One region of the Citrobacter amalonaticus genome, then DNA from elsewhere that is predicted to be linked to it. Evidence: predicted binding sites of a transcription regulator. Region 1 holds the regulator's gene; the other holds the start of a gene.
What was found. Region 1 encodes CRP, which controls carbon source genes, mostly activating them, when cyclic AMP is high. Its sites were predicted from a motif close to ATGTGANNNNNNTCACAT; they were not measured.
Positions count from the first base shown of each region.

Region 2: a site for CRP is predicted at 5,369-5,386, ahead of bhsA (multiple stress resistance protein BhsA). Genes of this name have one in related genera too.

Region 1 covers NZ_CP014015.2:2,286,194-2,293,577, forward strand. Annotated here, with positions in the region: gene pabA (aminodeoxychorismate synthase component 2) at 1-123, shown strand, start outside; gene argD (bifunctional acetylornithine/succinyldiaminopimelate transaminase) at 209-1,426, shown strand; gene AL479_RS10945 (YccS/YhfK family putative transporter) at 1,524-3,611, opposite strand; gene crp (cAMP-activated global transcriptional regulator CRP) at 3,663-4,295, opposite strand; gene AL479_RS10965 (OsmC family protein) at 4,603-5,007, shown strand; gene AL479_RS10970 (phosphoribulokinase) at 5,107-5,976, opposite strand; gene AL479_RS10975 (YheU family protein) at 6,031-6,249, opposite strand; gene AL479_RS10980 (hydrolase) at 6,252-7,268, opposite strand; gene AL479_RS10985 (ABC transporter ATP-binding protein) at 7,274-7,384, opposite strand, start outside.
Region 2 covers NZ_CP014015.2:3,932,215-3,939,598, forward strand. Annotated here, with positions in the region: gene ndh (NADH-quinone dehydrogenase) at 70-1,374, shown strand; gene AL479_RS18980 (glycine zipper 2TM domain-containing protein) at 1,560-2,099, shown strand; gene AL479_RS18985 (TonB-dependent siderophore receptor) at 2,158-4,344, opposite strand; gene comR (TetR family copper-responsive transcriptional repressor ComR) at 4,576-5,211, opposite strand; gene bhsA (multiple stress resistance protein BhsA) at 5,455-5,712, shown strand; gene ldtC (L,D-transpeptidase LdtC) at 5,812-6,777, opposite strand; gene mfd (transcription-repair coupling factor) at 6,977-7,384, opposite strand, start outside.

The DNA of each region.
Region 1 (7,384 bases):
GAAACGCAGGAGATTATGGGGATCCGCCATACGACGTGGGATCTGGAAGGCGTGCAGTTTCACCCGGAAAGTATTCTCAGCGAACAGGGGCATCAGCTGCTGGCAAATTTCCTTAATCGGTGATTTGTGGTTGCTATCCGATGATTTTTTATGCATATTTTGTGATTATATTTTCACATTCATTTTTGCATAACTGGATGGGCATGAGATGGCAACTGAACAAACGGCAGTAACCCGGGCAACTTTCGATGAAGTCATTCTGCCGATTTATGCACCGGCGGAATTTATTCCGGTAAAAGGGAAAGGCAGCCGGGTCTGGGATCAGCAGGGCAAAGACTATGTTGATTTCGCGGGCGGAATTGCGGTGACCGCGCTGGGGCATTGCCATCCGGCGTTGGTGGCGGCCCTGAAAACCCAGGGTGAAACGCTCTGGCATACCAGTAACGTCTTTACCAACGAACCCGCACTGCGTCTGGGACGAAAAATAATCGATGCCACCTTTGCCGAGCGCGTGCTGTTCATGAACTCCGGGACAGAAGCCAACGAAACGGCGTTCAAGCTGGCGCGTCATTATGCCTGCGTGCGCCATAGCCCGTTCAAAACCAAAATTATTGCCTTTCATAATGCGTTCCACGGTCGTTCGCTGTTTACCGTCACTGTCGGCGGTCAGCCGAAGTATTCCGATGGTTTCGGGCCAAAACCGGCGGATATCGTCCACGTTCCGTTTAACGATCTTCACGCAGTGAAAGCGGTGATGGATGACCATACCTGTGCTGTCGTGGTTGAGCCGGTACAGGGTGAGGGGGGCGTTCTGGCCGCGACGCCAGCGTTCCTGAAAGGTCTGCGCGAGCTCTGCGATCAGCATCAGGCACTGCTGGTGTTTGATGAAGTACAAAGCGGGATGGGGCGTACCGGCGATCTGTTTGCCTATATGCACTATGGCGTGACGCCGGATATTCTCACCAGTGCGAAAGCGCTGGGCGGCGGCTTCCCGGTGAGCGCGGTATTGACGACGCAGGAGATTGCTTCAGCGTTTCACGTCGGCTCTCATGGCTCGACCTACGGCGGTAACCCGCTGGCCTGCGCCGTGGCGGAAGCGGCATTCGACATCATCAACACGCCGGACGTGCTGGGTGGCGTACAGGTGAAGCGGCAGAGATTCGTTCAACATCTGCAGCAGATTGATGAGCAGTACCACGTGTTCAGCGATATTCGTGGTATGGGCCTGTTGATTGGTGCCGAGCTGAAACCACAATACAAAGGACGCGCGCGTGATTTCCTCTATGCGGCGGCGGAGGCTGGCGTGATGGTGTTGAATGCCGGTCCTGACGTGATGCGCTTTGCCCCATCGCTGGTGGTGGAAGAGGCGGATATCGACGAAGGGATGCAGCGTTTTGCACAGGCTGTTGCGAAGGTTGTCGGTTAACACCAGGCCTGATGGCGCTGTACTTATCAGGCCTGGTGTCGATAACACGATCCGTGCAGGCCGGATAAGGCGTTATGCCGCTATCCGGTAATCCGTGTTAACCCCGCATATCCCGCAAGCGACGGCTGAGCCAGATTCCGTGGTGCGGCCGCTGACGCCATGCCACAGACGAGATGGTGTGCATGGTGTTAAGGTGACCAATAACGCGCTGCAGATGCTGTTCCAGGGTACTTAACGGACCGTGGGACAGCATTTCTGGCGCTTCCAGAATATTCACATCCCCTGAGCTGCCGGGCCCGTCATACTCCAGTCGCTGCTGACAGCGTTGCAGCGCTATTTCACACGATTGCAGATACCGCTGCGCCAGGTCCGGCGTCAGCATCGTATGCTCACGCGCCAGCGTGGTCATGGCGTTGATATGTTCGACGATAAACTGACTGTGCGTCACCCACAGCTTCATATCTTCCAGATAATGGCTGTTAAAGCCGGGTTCCTGCATCGCCTGATTGAGCGAGTTGAACAACGTATTGTGCGCCTGGTTGACCCGCATACGTTGCCAGGCGAGCGGCGTGGGTTGCGGATCGTCGCTCAGAATCAGACGAATGGCTTCCTGATCGGCCTCCAGCGCATCATGGGCGTTTTTACGCAACAGACCACTCTGCCACTGCGGCCACAGCCAGACGGTGCCGCCAAACGCAATCAGGCAGCCTATTACCGTATCGACAAATCGTGGAATGATGAACTGTTCGCCGTCCAGTGTCAGCAGTTGCAGGGTATACACCGCTGTGACGGTAAATCCAACCGTCGCCCAGCCGTAGTTTTTGCGGATGGTCAGATAACTGACCAGGGTTATTATCAGCATCAGGGCCAGCGTATATCCCTCGGGAATATGAAAGTGCAGCGTCACGCCTGCGATAATCAGCCCCACCAGCGTTCCCGCTGAACGGTGCAGAATACGCACGCGGGTGGCGCCGTAACCGTTTTGCGTCACAAACAGCACCGTCATCAGGATCCAGTAAGGCTTCGGCAGATGCAGCGCGGTTCCCATCAGACTGGCGATGCTGAGCATGACGCTGATCCGCCCGGCGCTACGTAGCGCCGGAGATTTCAGCGAGAGGTAGTTTTTCAACGCCGGCAGCAGCGGTAGCCGACGCTGCTTATCGGCCATCAGATCGCGGGCGTACAACGGGCGCTGGGTGCGAAGCACGCGGGCGATACGGCTGAAGTGCCAGTAACAGAACTGCCCGACGGGGTTATCCGGATGCTGATGAGCAATTTTTTCCAGCGCGCCAATCTGCTTTTGCATAGTGAACCGCGTCGGCAGCCGGTGATACAGAATGTCATCCGCCAGTACGCGCAGGCGAGCGGCGACCGTTTGCGCATTCCAGCGAATCACCTGTTCCGCGTGGCTGCGCTCGACCAGCTTTTGCACTTCTTCCGGCTGATGCAGACTGACGGAGATATGTTCCTGCAGATCCAGCGCTTCCTGAAAGGCGCGCAGCATCCGTTTATAGTCATTATTGTGATGTGCCGACAGCATGTGCATCTGCTGATAGCACTGAGTGATGAGGTCGACGGCTTTCTGCTGGCGCACCAGAAGCGGCGGCAGGGCTTTTTCCGGGTCGGTGTGCTGGGTCAACATGCTGTATTTGGCTTCGCAGTAATCCGCCAGTTCCCGGTATAACAGACTCAGCGACTCGCGCAGCGGCTGTTCGCGCCAGAGCCAAAACCAGAACCAGTTAAATAATCCATACCATAATGTGCCCAGCGCGTAGATCAGCAGCGGCTCCCAGACCGGCATATTTCCCGCGAGGCTCAGTGTGAAAATCGCCGCAATCAGCGAGGCCGGAAGCAAACGCGCGTGGAGGGAGCTCAATTCAGCGGTGACGCCGAGCGTGAGCGTCAGGCCGGTCAGGATCAGGGGTAACGGCACCGCCTGCGCCAGCAGCAGCTGCATGATCAGGCTACAGCCGGCAAACAGCGATGCACCGATAATCAGGCGTTTGAAAAAGCGTTTGTGCGGAGTATCAAGCCCGGCAATGTTGCAGCAGGCGGGAACCAGAGAGAAGAGCAGGCCCAGATGTAACTGCCCGATGATCAGGCCGACGGCCACGGGCAAACAGAGCACCAGCGTTTGACGTAGTGCATAGTTGATTTCTGGGTGATAAATCAGTCTGCGCCACATTGGCAAAACAAAAATGACGCACTACCGGGTAGCGCGTCATTTCCGATGAGATTAACGAGTGCCGTAAACGACGATCGTTTTACCGTGAGCGGAGATCAGGTTCTGATCTTCCAGCATCTTCAGAATACGACCAACGGTTTCGCGAGAGCAGCCAACGATCTGACCAATCTCCTGGCGAGTGATTTTGATCTGCATACCGTCCGGGTGAGTCATCGCATCAGGTTGTTTCGCCAGATTCAGCAGAGTCTGGGCGATACGACCGGTCACGTCGAGGAAGGCCAGGTTACCGACTTTCTCTGAAGTGACTTGCAGGCGGCGAGCCATTTGGGAAGAGAGGCGCATCAGAATATCCGGGTTCACCTGGATCAACTGACGGAATTTCTTGTAGGAAATTTCAGCCACTTCACACGCTGTTTTCGCTCGAACCCATGCGCTACGTTCCTGGCCTTCTTCAAACAGGCCCAGTTCGCCAATAAAATCACCCTGATTCAGATAAGAAAGGATCATTTCTTTCCCTTCCTCATCCTTAATCAACACTGCCACTGAGCCCTTAACGATGTAGTACAACGTTTCTGCTTTTTCACCCTGGTGAATCAGCGTGCTCTTGGACGGGTACTTATGAATGTGGCAATGAGACAAGAACCATTCAAGTGTCGGGTCTGTTTGCGGTTTGCCAAGCACCATGCGCGATTATCCTCTGTTATAAGCTGTCTCCAGAGCCAAAAAATGCCGCTGTCTCTGGGGTTGCAAAAATGTGCTTCCCGCGTCCTGGGAAGAGGCTGTCAAAAACAAACTGCAGCCTTTAATGTGAAGTCCTCTGCATACATGCAGTACATCAATGTATTACTGTAGCATCCTGACTGTTTTAGCATAGCTTTAGCCGTGTGTCTCCTGGTGTCTCGCTTCAGCATGACGGAGGTCGCCTTCCGTTGCGAGAATTGTTATGTACGCGTAATCTGTCAGGAAAATTGACGCACTGGAGTTAAAAAATATGCAAGCGCGTGTTAAATGGGTTGAGGGGTTAACCTTCCTGGGTGAGTCGGCTTCCGGACACCAGATTTTGATGGACGGTAACTCTGGCGATAAAGCGCCGAGCCCGATGGAAATGGTGCTGATGGCCGCGGGCGGCTGCAGCGCAATTGACGTGGTTTCTATCCTGCAAAAAGGCCGTCAGGATGTAACGAACTGCGAAGTGAAACTGACGTCGGAACGTCGCGAAGAGGCGCCACGCCTGTTCACCCACATCAATCTGCACTTTATTGTCACGGGAAATGACCTGAAGGATGCCGCTGTTTCGCGTGCGGTCGATCTGTCGGCGGAGAAGTACTGCTCTGTGGCGCTGATGCTGGGAAAAGCGGTCAACATTACCCATTCGTATGAAGTGATTGCGGCGTAATTTTTCATGTCGCTGGATGGCGGCCAGCGTCTGGTCCGGCCTACAGATTCCTGATTTGTAGGCCCGATAAGCGTAGAGCCATCGGGCACTTCCCATCGTTTATTCGATCTTCTTGCCTTCCATCAGTCGCTGTACCAGCGGCAACATGATGAGTTCCATTGCCAGCCCCATTTTGCCGCCAGGTACCACCAATGTATTGATGTGGGAAATGAATGAACCCTGCAGCATCGCCAGCAGCCAGGGGAAATCGATCCCTTCCAGATTACGGAAATGGATCACGACAAAGCTCTCATCCAGTGACGGGATGCCTTTGGCCGCGAACGGGTTTGAGGTATCTACGGTGGGAACGCGCTGGAAGTTGATGTGGGTGCGGGAGAACTGCGGCGTGATGTAGTTGATATAGTCGTCCATCGAACGCACCACCGAATCCATCACTGCTTCACGAGAATGGCCTCGTTCGCTGGTATCGCGGGTAAGCTTCTGGATCCACTCCAGGTTAACGATGGGGACCACGCCGACCAGTAGATCAACATGGCTTGCAACCTCATGCTGGGGCGTGACGACGCCGCCGTGCAGGCCTTCATAGAACAGCACATCGGTGGGTTCCGGCAGGGGTTGCCACGGGGTAAACGTCCCCGGCACCTGATTCCACGGGACGGCTTCATCGTAGGTATGCAGATATTTACGCGACTGGCCTTTGCCCGTCTGACCGTACTCAATAAACGTCTGTTCCAGCAGACCGAAGTCATTGGCTTCGGGGCCAAAATAGCTGATGTGGCGTCCGGCGTCGCGTGCTTTGCGGATCGCCATATCCATTTCTGGACGGGTATAGCGGTGAAAACTATCGCCTTCCACCTCGGCGGCGCACAGGTTGAGCTGCGCAAAAATTTTACGGAACGCGAGGCTGGTGGTGGTGGTCCCCGCGCCGCTGGATCCTGTTACCGCAATCACCGGATGTTTGGCAGACATGTTAACTCCATCAATAAATTGATTTTTTATTATAGTCGGCCGATAGCGTGCGGGTTATTCGCGAAATTGCTTGCGCGGCATGATGTTGACGGTTTCGTGCAACTCAGACCACACCAGCACCGCTTCTCCACACTGTAACTGGCGTTTGACGTCGGCGACTTTTTGCTCAAGGGTACGTTCATGTTCACCATAATCGGTACCTTCGCGCAACACAAAGCTTTCGATCAGATTGTCCAGCGTCTCGGGGGAAAGGTCCTGCCAGGGGATCTGCATGATTAGGCCTCCAGATACGGTGTCAGCCAGTCAGGGATACGCGATTCCAGCCACATTTCTGGCCGACGTAGCGTCCCGCCGATAAATCCAACGTGCCCGCCATGTTCGGTTAACTGATATTCCACCTGCGGCGGCAAATCTTCCGCTTTGGGGATCACATGATGATCCATAAACGGGTCGTCTTTCGCGTGGATGATCAGCGTCGGAATGGCGATGTCGCTGAGTAAGGGCATTGCACTGCACTGACGATAGTAGTCGATAGCGTCGGCGAAGCCGTGAATTTTAGCGGTGATCAGATCGTCAAACTCGCGGATCCGGCGCAGGGATTTCAACTGCGCCAGACTCACCGGCAACGAGCCCGGATAGGCCGCCAGCTTGCGCGACGCGTTAGCCTTCAGCAGGTTGAGCAGATAGCGCTGATAAACACGGGAAAAGCCTTTATCCATATGGTAGCTACAGGCTTCCAGTACAAAAGGAGCTGAGACAATGACCGCCGCATCAAGCGGGATGTTTTTCCCTTCTTTAGCCAGCAGGCACGCCAGCACATTTCCGCCGAGCGAGTAGCCTACGGCGGCCGTCGGCGCATGGCCAAATTCCCGCTGCAACCAGCCTAAGAACCAGGTTCCGTCTTCGGTTTCACCGGAGTGATAAATGCGGTTCAGGCGATTCGGTTCGCCGCTGCAACCGCGAAAGTGCATCACCACACCAAGCCAGCCACGGTTCTTTGCCGCCTCAATCAGCCCATGCGCGTACGGACTGTTCAGGCTGCCTTCCAGACCATGAAAGACCACCAGGCGCGGCTTGTGCTTCGCCTGATGCGGATCTTCACTCCATGCCAGATCGACAAAGTCGCCGTCGGGCAATTCCAGACGCTGCCAGTGGGCGTCGAAATTCACCTTTCGGCGGATCAAACGCGGCAACATAGTCTGTAGGTGGCAGTTACTGATACCGCGCATCGGGCGAAATTCGTCACTGCTGCCGTTTGGCATTTCAGGGTCGTGAAGGATTACGTGTGTCATCGCCGTTACTCGCTCAGCATCTGCTCGAGCTGTTCCTGCGCGTCCAGCCAGGCCATTTCGCACGCTTCCAGCCCGGCTTTAGCGCTGGCCTGCTGTTGCAGGCATTCCGTCAGCTC
Region 2 (7,384 bases), 1.6 Mb from region 1:
TGTTGTTAATTAAAGGCTATGTTTATAACGTTTAATTAACAATTGGTTAATCATTTTAAGGGGGTCACGTTGACTACACCATTGAAAAAGATCGTGATTGTCGGCGGGGGAGCTGGCGGGCTGGAAATGGCGACGCAGTTGGGGCACAAGCTGGGTCGCAAGAAAAAAGCGAAAATTACGCTGGTTGACAGAAACCACAGCCACCTGTGGAAACCCTTGCTGCACGAAGTTGCGACCGGTTCGCTGGATGAAGGCGTGGACGCTCTGAGCTATCTGGCGCATGCCCGTAACCACGGCTTCCAGTTCCAGTTGGGCTCGGTGATGAACATCGATCGCGAAGCGAAAACCATCACCATCGCGGAACTGCGCGATGAGAAGGGCGAGCTGCTGGTGCCTGAGCGTAAAATTGCCTATGACACGCTGGTGATGGCGCTGGGGAGTACCTCCAATGACTTCAACACGCCGGGTGTGAAAGATCACTGTATCTTCCTTGATAACCCGCATCAGGCGCGTCGTTTCCATCAGGAAATGCTGAACCTGTTCCTGAAGTATTCCGCCAATCTGGGCGCGAACGGTAAGGTGAATATTGCGATTGTCGGTGGCGGCGCGACGGGCGTAGAACTGTCGGCGGAACTGCATAACGCAGTGAAACAGCTGCACAGCTACGGCTACAAAGGGCTGACCAACGACGCGCTGAACGTGACGCTGGTGGAAGCCGGTGAACGTATTCTGCCTGCACTGCCGCCGCGTATTTCTTCCGCGGCGCATAACGAATTAACGAAACTCGGCGTTCGCGTACTGACCCAGACGATGGTGACCAGCGCGGATGCGGGCGGCCTGCATACCAAAGACGGTGAATATATTGAAGCCGATCTGATGGTCTGGGCGGCGGGGATCAAAGCGCCGGACTTTATGAAAGAGATTGGCGGCCTGGAGACCAACCGGATTAATCAACTGGTGGTCGAACCGACGCTGCAAACCACCCGCGATCCTGATGTGTACGCGATTGGCGACTGTGCCTCCTGTGCGCGTCCGGAAGGAGGCTTTGTGCCGCCGCGTGCTCAGGCTGCGCATCAGATGGCGACCTGTGCGATGAACAATATTCTGGCGCAGATGAACGGTAAGCCGCTGAAAGCGTATCAGTACAAAGACCACGGCTCGCTGGTGTCGCTCTCCAACTTCTCGACCGTCGGCAGCCTGATGGGCAATCTGACCAAAGGGTCGATGATGGTGGAAGGGCGTATTGCTCGTTTCGTCTACATCTCACTGTACCGTATGCACCAGATCGCACTGCACGGCTATTTTAAAACCGGTCTGATGATGCTGGTGGGCAGCATTAACCGCGTGATCCGCCCGCGTCTGAAACTGCATTAATCCCGCCTGACTCAGCATCGCCCGTTGGCGGTGCTGAGCGCCTTCTCCGCTCGGCCTCTTCCTTCAGAGTTCTCTGAATCATCCTGTTTTAATGGCGGCCAACGATATTTTCATCCGCAGTCTGATGGGCTTCTTATTGCATTGGTTGCAAAATTGTAACCAATAGCAAAGAAGGAGGATCTCCCGTGAATAAATCGATGTTGGCGGGTATAGGGATTGGCGTAGCTGCTGCGCTGGGTGTGGCGGCGGTTGCCAGTCTGAACGTGTTTGATCGTGGCCCACAGTATGCTCAGGTGGTGTCTGCAACACCTATCAAAGAGACGATTAAGACGCCGCGACAGGAGTGTCGCAACGTGACAGTGACGCATCGCAAGCCCGTCCAGGATGAGAACCGCATTACCGGTTCGGTGCTGGGCGCGGTTGCCGGTGGCGTGATTGGTCATCAGTTCGGCGGCGGACGAGGTAAGGATGTGGCAACGGTGGTCGGGGCGTTGGGTGGCGGTTACGCCGGTAACCAGATCCAGGGCTCAATGCAGGAAAACGACACCTATACCTCCACGCAGCAGCGCTGCAAAACCGTCTATGACAAATCGGAAAAAATGCTCGGTTACGACGTCACCTATAAGATTGGCGACCAGCAGGGCAAGATTCGCATGGATAAAGATCCTGGCACGCAGATCCCGCTGGATAACAACGGCCAGTTGATTCTGAATAACAAAGCGTAAAAAAAGCGGTACTCTGCAAGTTAGCCCCTCATTCGCTCAGGCTGAGGGGCTTTTTTTATCAGAAGGTTAAGGCGTAGTTCAGACCAAAGGTACGACCCCGGCCCTTATATTCGTACAGCGATGGGCTGCCATAGGTTGGGCTGTACAGCAATGGTGCGCGCTGTCCCCACAGGGTGGTGTAATCTTCATCCAGCAGGTTTTCAATGCTAAAGGTCAGTTTGCCCAGCGGGAGTTGATAGCTGCCGATAAAGTCCACGGTGTTATAGCCATCCAGCTTGTTGCCGCTGGCATCGGTGAGATCAAACGATTGTTGGGTCTGAACCCGTAGCGACCACGGCTCGGGCGCCCAGCCGACCCAGGCGGTGGCTTTGGACGGCGATGCCAGCGTCACGTCCCATTTTTCCCATTTCCCGTTCTGTTTTACTTCGGATTTCAGGACGTTAAAGTTCGCACCCAGACTCCAGTCGCTGTCAGGAATGAAGTAATCCGCCGCGCCTTCCACGCCATAAATCCGGCGATCGTCAGGTTCCACGCGGATCGTCATATCGCTGCGGTTAATCACAATCGACTTATCGGACGTCGAATAGTACGCCGCCAGTTGGGTACGCAGATTATCGCCGGTATAGCGCCAGCCCAGCTCATACGAATTGACCTTGATTCCTTCCAGACGCGAATCCGCCACGTTTACGCTGCGCTGGAGCTGGTAATGATCGCCCACCAACTGGTAAGTGCCGTTGCCGTAGTATTTTCCGGGATCCGGCAGTTCAACGCCCTGAGAGAAGTTAAACCATGCCTGTTGGCGTTCGGTGAGATGCGCCAGGAGCCCGGCATTGAACAAGAAGTTGTCGTAATCGGTTTTGCCGCCAGGAATGACATCGGCAGAACTCGCTAAACCGTTGGCAATACCCTGTTGCTGCGCGTAACCCACGAAATCATCAACCCGGTTTTCCGTCCACTGATAGCGCACGCCACCGCTCAGGGTGAAGATGTCGTTAATGTCATAACTGCTTTGCAGGAACGGGGCGAAGTTGGTAATGCTGTAGCCGGGATAACGTCCGGTCGTATAGGCCGTGCGATTGTCCATCCCGCCTGACGGCACAGACCAGGCCAGATCGAAGAACTTCTGATTGGAGTCGAAGGTTTCATGATCCGCATCGACGCCCCACGTCAGCTCCCAGTTATCCATCAGCTGGCTGTTGAGGGTGATTTTGGCGCCGAACTGGTCGGTATCCTGCTGCGAAGCCGAGAAGCTGGTCACCTGACCTTTGCTGAGCGTCGGGAAGGGGTAGAACTTCAGCGACTCATCGCGGTAATAGATCTGGCTGACCAGATTCTGGCCGAAGAAGTCCGCGTCGGAGTATTGCAGGCTGATCAGATGACGTTCCGTCCCTGGAATACGGTCTGAACTAAGCCCGCTGCGGGTGCTGGCGGTGCCGCTACCGGTAACGGCGGACATGTTTTCGCCCAGGTATAGCCCGTAATCTTCATCGCCCTGACTCTTATAGTATTGGGTGACCAACTGTATCTGGCGGTTGTCATCGATATCGAGGGTGCCGGTTCCCATCACGTCCAGCCGATCGGAGTGCTGCAGACCGGTTTGCGTGTTGTCGAGCATCAGGGCGTCACCGTTACCGTCATACCAGCCGCCAAAGCGCTGATAAGCGACGGACAGTCGGCCAGAAGCGCGATCCGTTCCACCGCTAACTGCCGCAGCAACGCGCTCGTCGTGATCGTTACTGTTGTTAAAGCCGGATTTACTGCCCAGTTCGAGCTCTACCTGGCGATCGGACTGACCCTTTTTGGTGACAATGTTAATTAAGCCGCCGGTACTGCCGCCGCCATACAGCGACGTGGCGCCTGAAATGACCTCAATATGTGCGATGTTAAACGGGTCGATCGCATCCAGTTGGCGGCTGTCGGTACGCGATGAGTTAAGGCGTACGCCGTCGATCAGCACGACAATTGCGCGACCACGCATGTTCATTCCGTAGTTGGTACGCCCCTGGCTGCTAACGTCGATGCCCGGAATCAGTTGCGCCAGCACGTCTTTGAACTCTTTGCCGCCCTGAACCTGTTGCTCAATCTCCTGGCCTTCAATCACCCAAGTGGTCTGTGCCATCTCGGCGACGGTTTTCTGGCTACGGTTGGCGCTGACGATGAGGTTTTCTTCTTCTGTCTGCGCCGCCGCAGCGGGCAGAGTCAGGGCTAACAGGATCGGGTTGAGGACCCAAAGACGCTTATTCATTCGCATTCCTTTCTGAAAATATCTGTGCAGGTGAAGGGATTTAACCGGTCGTAGCCGGCTGTTACATTGTGAAATAGATGTAAAATCAAATGCGAATATTGCTGATAATAATTGCTATTATCAATAGATTTTTGCAAAAAAATGAATCTAACTAAATGATAACATTAATAATTGTGCGGGAATTGTGGTGCAGAAGAACCGGGAAACAAGGTTCCCGGTCAGAGAAAACGATCAGGCCTTAAGCAATTCAGGCCACAGACGCAGAGTGGTGTGAGTGATTTGCATCAGCTTGTCGAAACTGGCCCCTTCACGAGCGCTGATAGACATGCCCTGCAAAATACAGCTCAGATACTCGGCAAGGTTTTGCACATTGCAGTGCGCGGGGATCTCGCCGCGCTCCTGCCGCTGACGCAGAAATTGCGTCAGGGTCTGTTCCTGCATCGCATGACGCGATTTCACGGTATGTGCAATGTCGCGTGATGCGGCGGCAAGCGTCGCGGAAGTGTTGATCATAAAGCAGCCAGCGGGGGTGTCCTTGCTGGTGAAACAGGTTGCCACCGCGGTGAAGTAGTCCTCCAGCGCCGCCTCAACGCTTTTCTCCTCACAGAACAACTGCGCTTCATGTTTTGCCGCGAAGCGGGCGATGTATCTGTCCAGCACCGCGCGGAACAGTCCCTCTTTATTGGTGAATTCCGCATACAGCGTTGGCGCTTTCGCACCCGTCGCTTCAACAAGGTCAGAAAGCGATGTTGCCTCATAACCGTGCTGCCAGAAGAGTGTCATGGCCTTATCAAGCGCGGCTTCCCTGTCGAACACTTTTGGTCGGCCACGGCTTTTTTTAACACAACTTGTCGATTCAGTTGTCATGGTGCCGTCGTACCTTAATGGGTTTAGTGAACAACCATTATAAAAATAAACCCGCACAGGCTCCAGCGCATTCGCGAGAAAAAAATTTTCAGCTTAGTTGTATGAAAGATAAGCGCTTTTGATTTTATATAACGATCGTTATAAAAAATGGGTTGACGTGTGACCTGGATCACATCTATCATTTACCTATCGATCGTTAAGTAAATGCTTACGACGCCCAATCATCTGCAAAAGGTCACTATTATGAAAAACGTAAAAACCCTCATCGCTGCTGCTGTTCTGAGTTCACTGTCATTCGCAAGCTTCGCAGCTGTAGAAGTTCAGTCCACGCCTGCAGGTCAGCAAAAAGTCGGCACCATCTCTGCGAACGCAGGGACTAACCTGAGTTCACTGCAGGACGAACTGGCGCAGAAAGCGGATGCTATGGGTGCGAAATCGTTCCGCATTACTTCAGTGACGGGTCCGAACAACCTGCACGGTACCGCGGTCATTTATAAATAAGCATTAACCCCTCATTGATGCCTGCTGCTGCAAAATAACGCGACATAAAAAAAGCCCCGCTGAATGTATTTCAGCGGGGCTTTTTCATGTCCGGAATCGTTACATCGACTGCTGATCCACCTCGTGATGGCGTCTGACATCGACCGGCATTCCGGAGCGAACGTCCATCACATGCTGCATTACCGCTGCGTCTGTCTGCGCGGAATCTTTAAACGATTGCAGAGTGCTGTTCAGCACGATAGGCAGAATCTGCGGGTCATCATCAATATTCTTCGACAGCGGCTGGTGGACTTCGACCAGACGCGTCCCGTCCGGTTCAACCGAGGCTTTGATCGGGGTATTGATAATATTCACTTTGGTGCCCGGCGTAACCTGTCTGAACAGCGTCTCAATATCGCCATCACGCAGGCGGATACAACCGGAACTGACGCGCATGCCGATACCGAAATCGGCGTTGGTGCCGTGCAGCAGATAGACGCCACCATACGCCGCTAAGCGAATGGCATGGTGTCCCATCGGGTTATCCGGTCCGGCAGGAACCACCGCAGGAAGGTCGATTCCTTGTGCTTTATAACGGGCACGGATATTCGCCGTAGGCGTCCAGGTCGGGTTAGCGCGCTTGTCGGAGACGGTCGTGACCATCGTCGGGGTCAGGGTATCACCGCCCAGTTGGCCAATGCCGATAGGGTAGACGGTGACCGCATTTTTCCCCGGATGGTAGTAGTAGAGACGCAGTTCAGCCAGGTTGATGACAATGCCTTCACGCGGAGCATCCGGTAGCAGCGTCTGCAACGGGATGGTTAACACGCTGCCCGCGCGGGGAACGTAGGGATCCACGCCGGGATTCGCCTGCAACAGCGCGAGAAAACCGACATTATATTTTTTCGCGATGGCTTCCAGTGAACCCCCGTTATTTTCGACAACGTGGTACTTATTTTCTCCGATCAGTTTGCTGCCAGCCGGAGGAAGAGGCCAGGTATTCGCCTGCGCGGGAAGCGCAAGCGTAATGCTGGCGGCGAGCGCAAAAAAGGCCAGCCAGCGGGAGAGTCGCATAGTGTTCATTATCATCACAAATCAAAGGGTTATTATGCCAGAGGAGTCCAATGATAATTATGGCGGGGTGGTATGTCTTTAAATGCAAGGGAAGTGCAAAGAGTTGTAAAGATCGCGGAGCCTTGCCTGATGGCGCTGCGCTCATCAGGCCTACGGCCAGGCATCGATTTGTAGGCCGGATAAGGCGAAGCCGCCATCCGGCACCACGCAATCATGCTACAGCGTTTTCTTCCAGTTGTTGCATAAACTGACGCACCCAGTCCATCCGTGTTTTCCGTTCGGTCAGATCCTGGATGAACTTCAGCCGGGTCGGTCCGTCAAGACGGAAGTGCTGCGGCTGTTTTTGCAACAGGCCAATCAGCCAGCCTGGGTTGACATGGTTCTTCTCGGCAAATTCGATAGTGCCGCCTTTCTCGTTGCCTTCCAGTTTGCGGATACCCAGCTTCTGCGCCTGTTGACGCAAGCGGGCGATATCCAGCAGGGTACGCGCCGGATCGGGCAGCAGACCGAAGCGGTCGATCAGCTCCACTTTAATCTCTTCAAGTTCATTCTCGCTCTTCGCGCTGGCGATACGCTTGTAGAATGACAGGCGGGTATTCACGTCCGGGATGAAATCGTC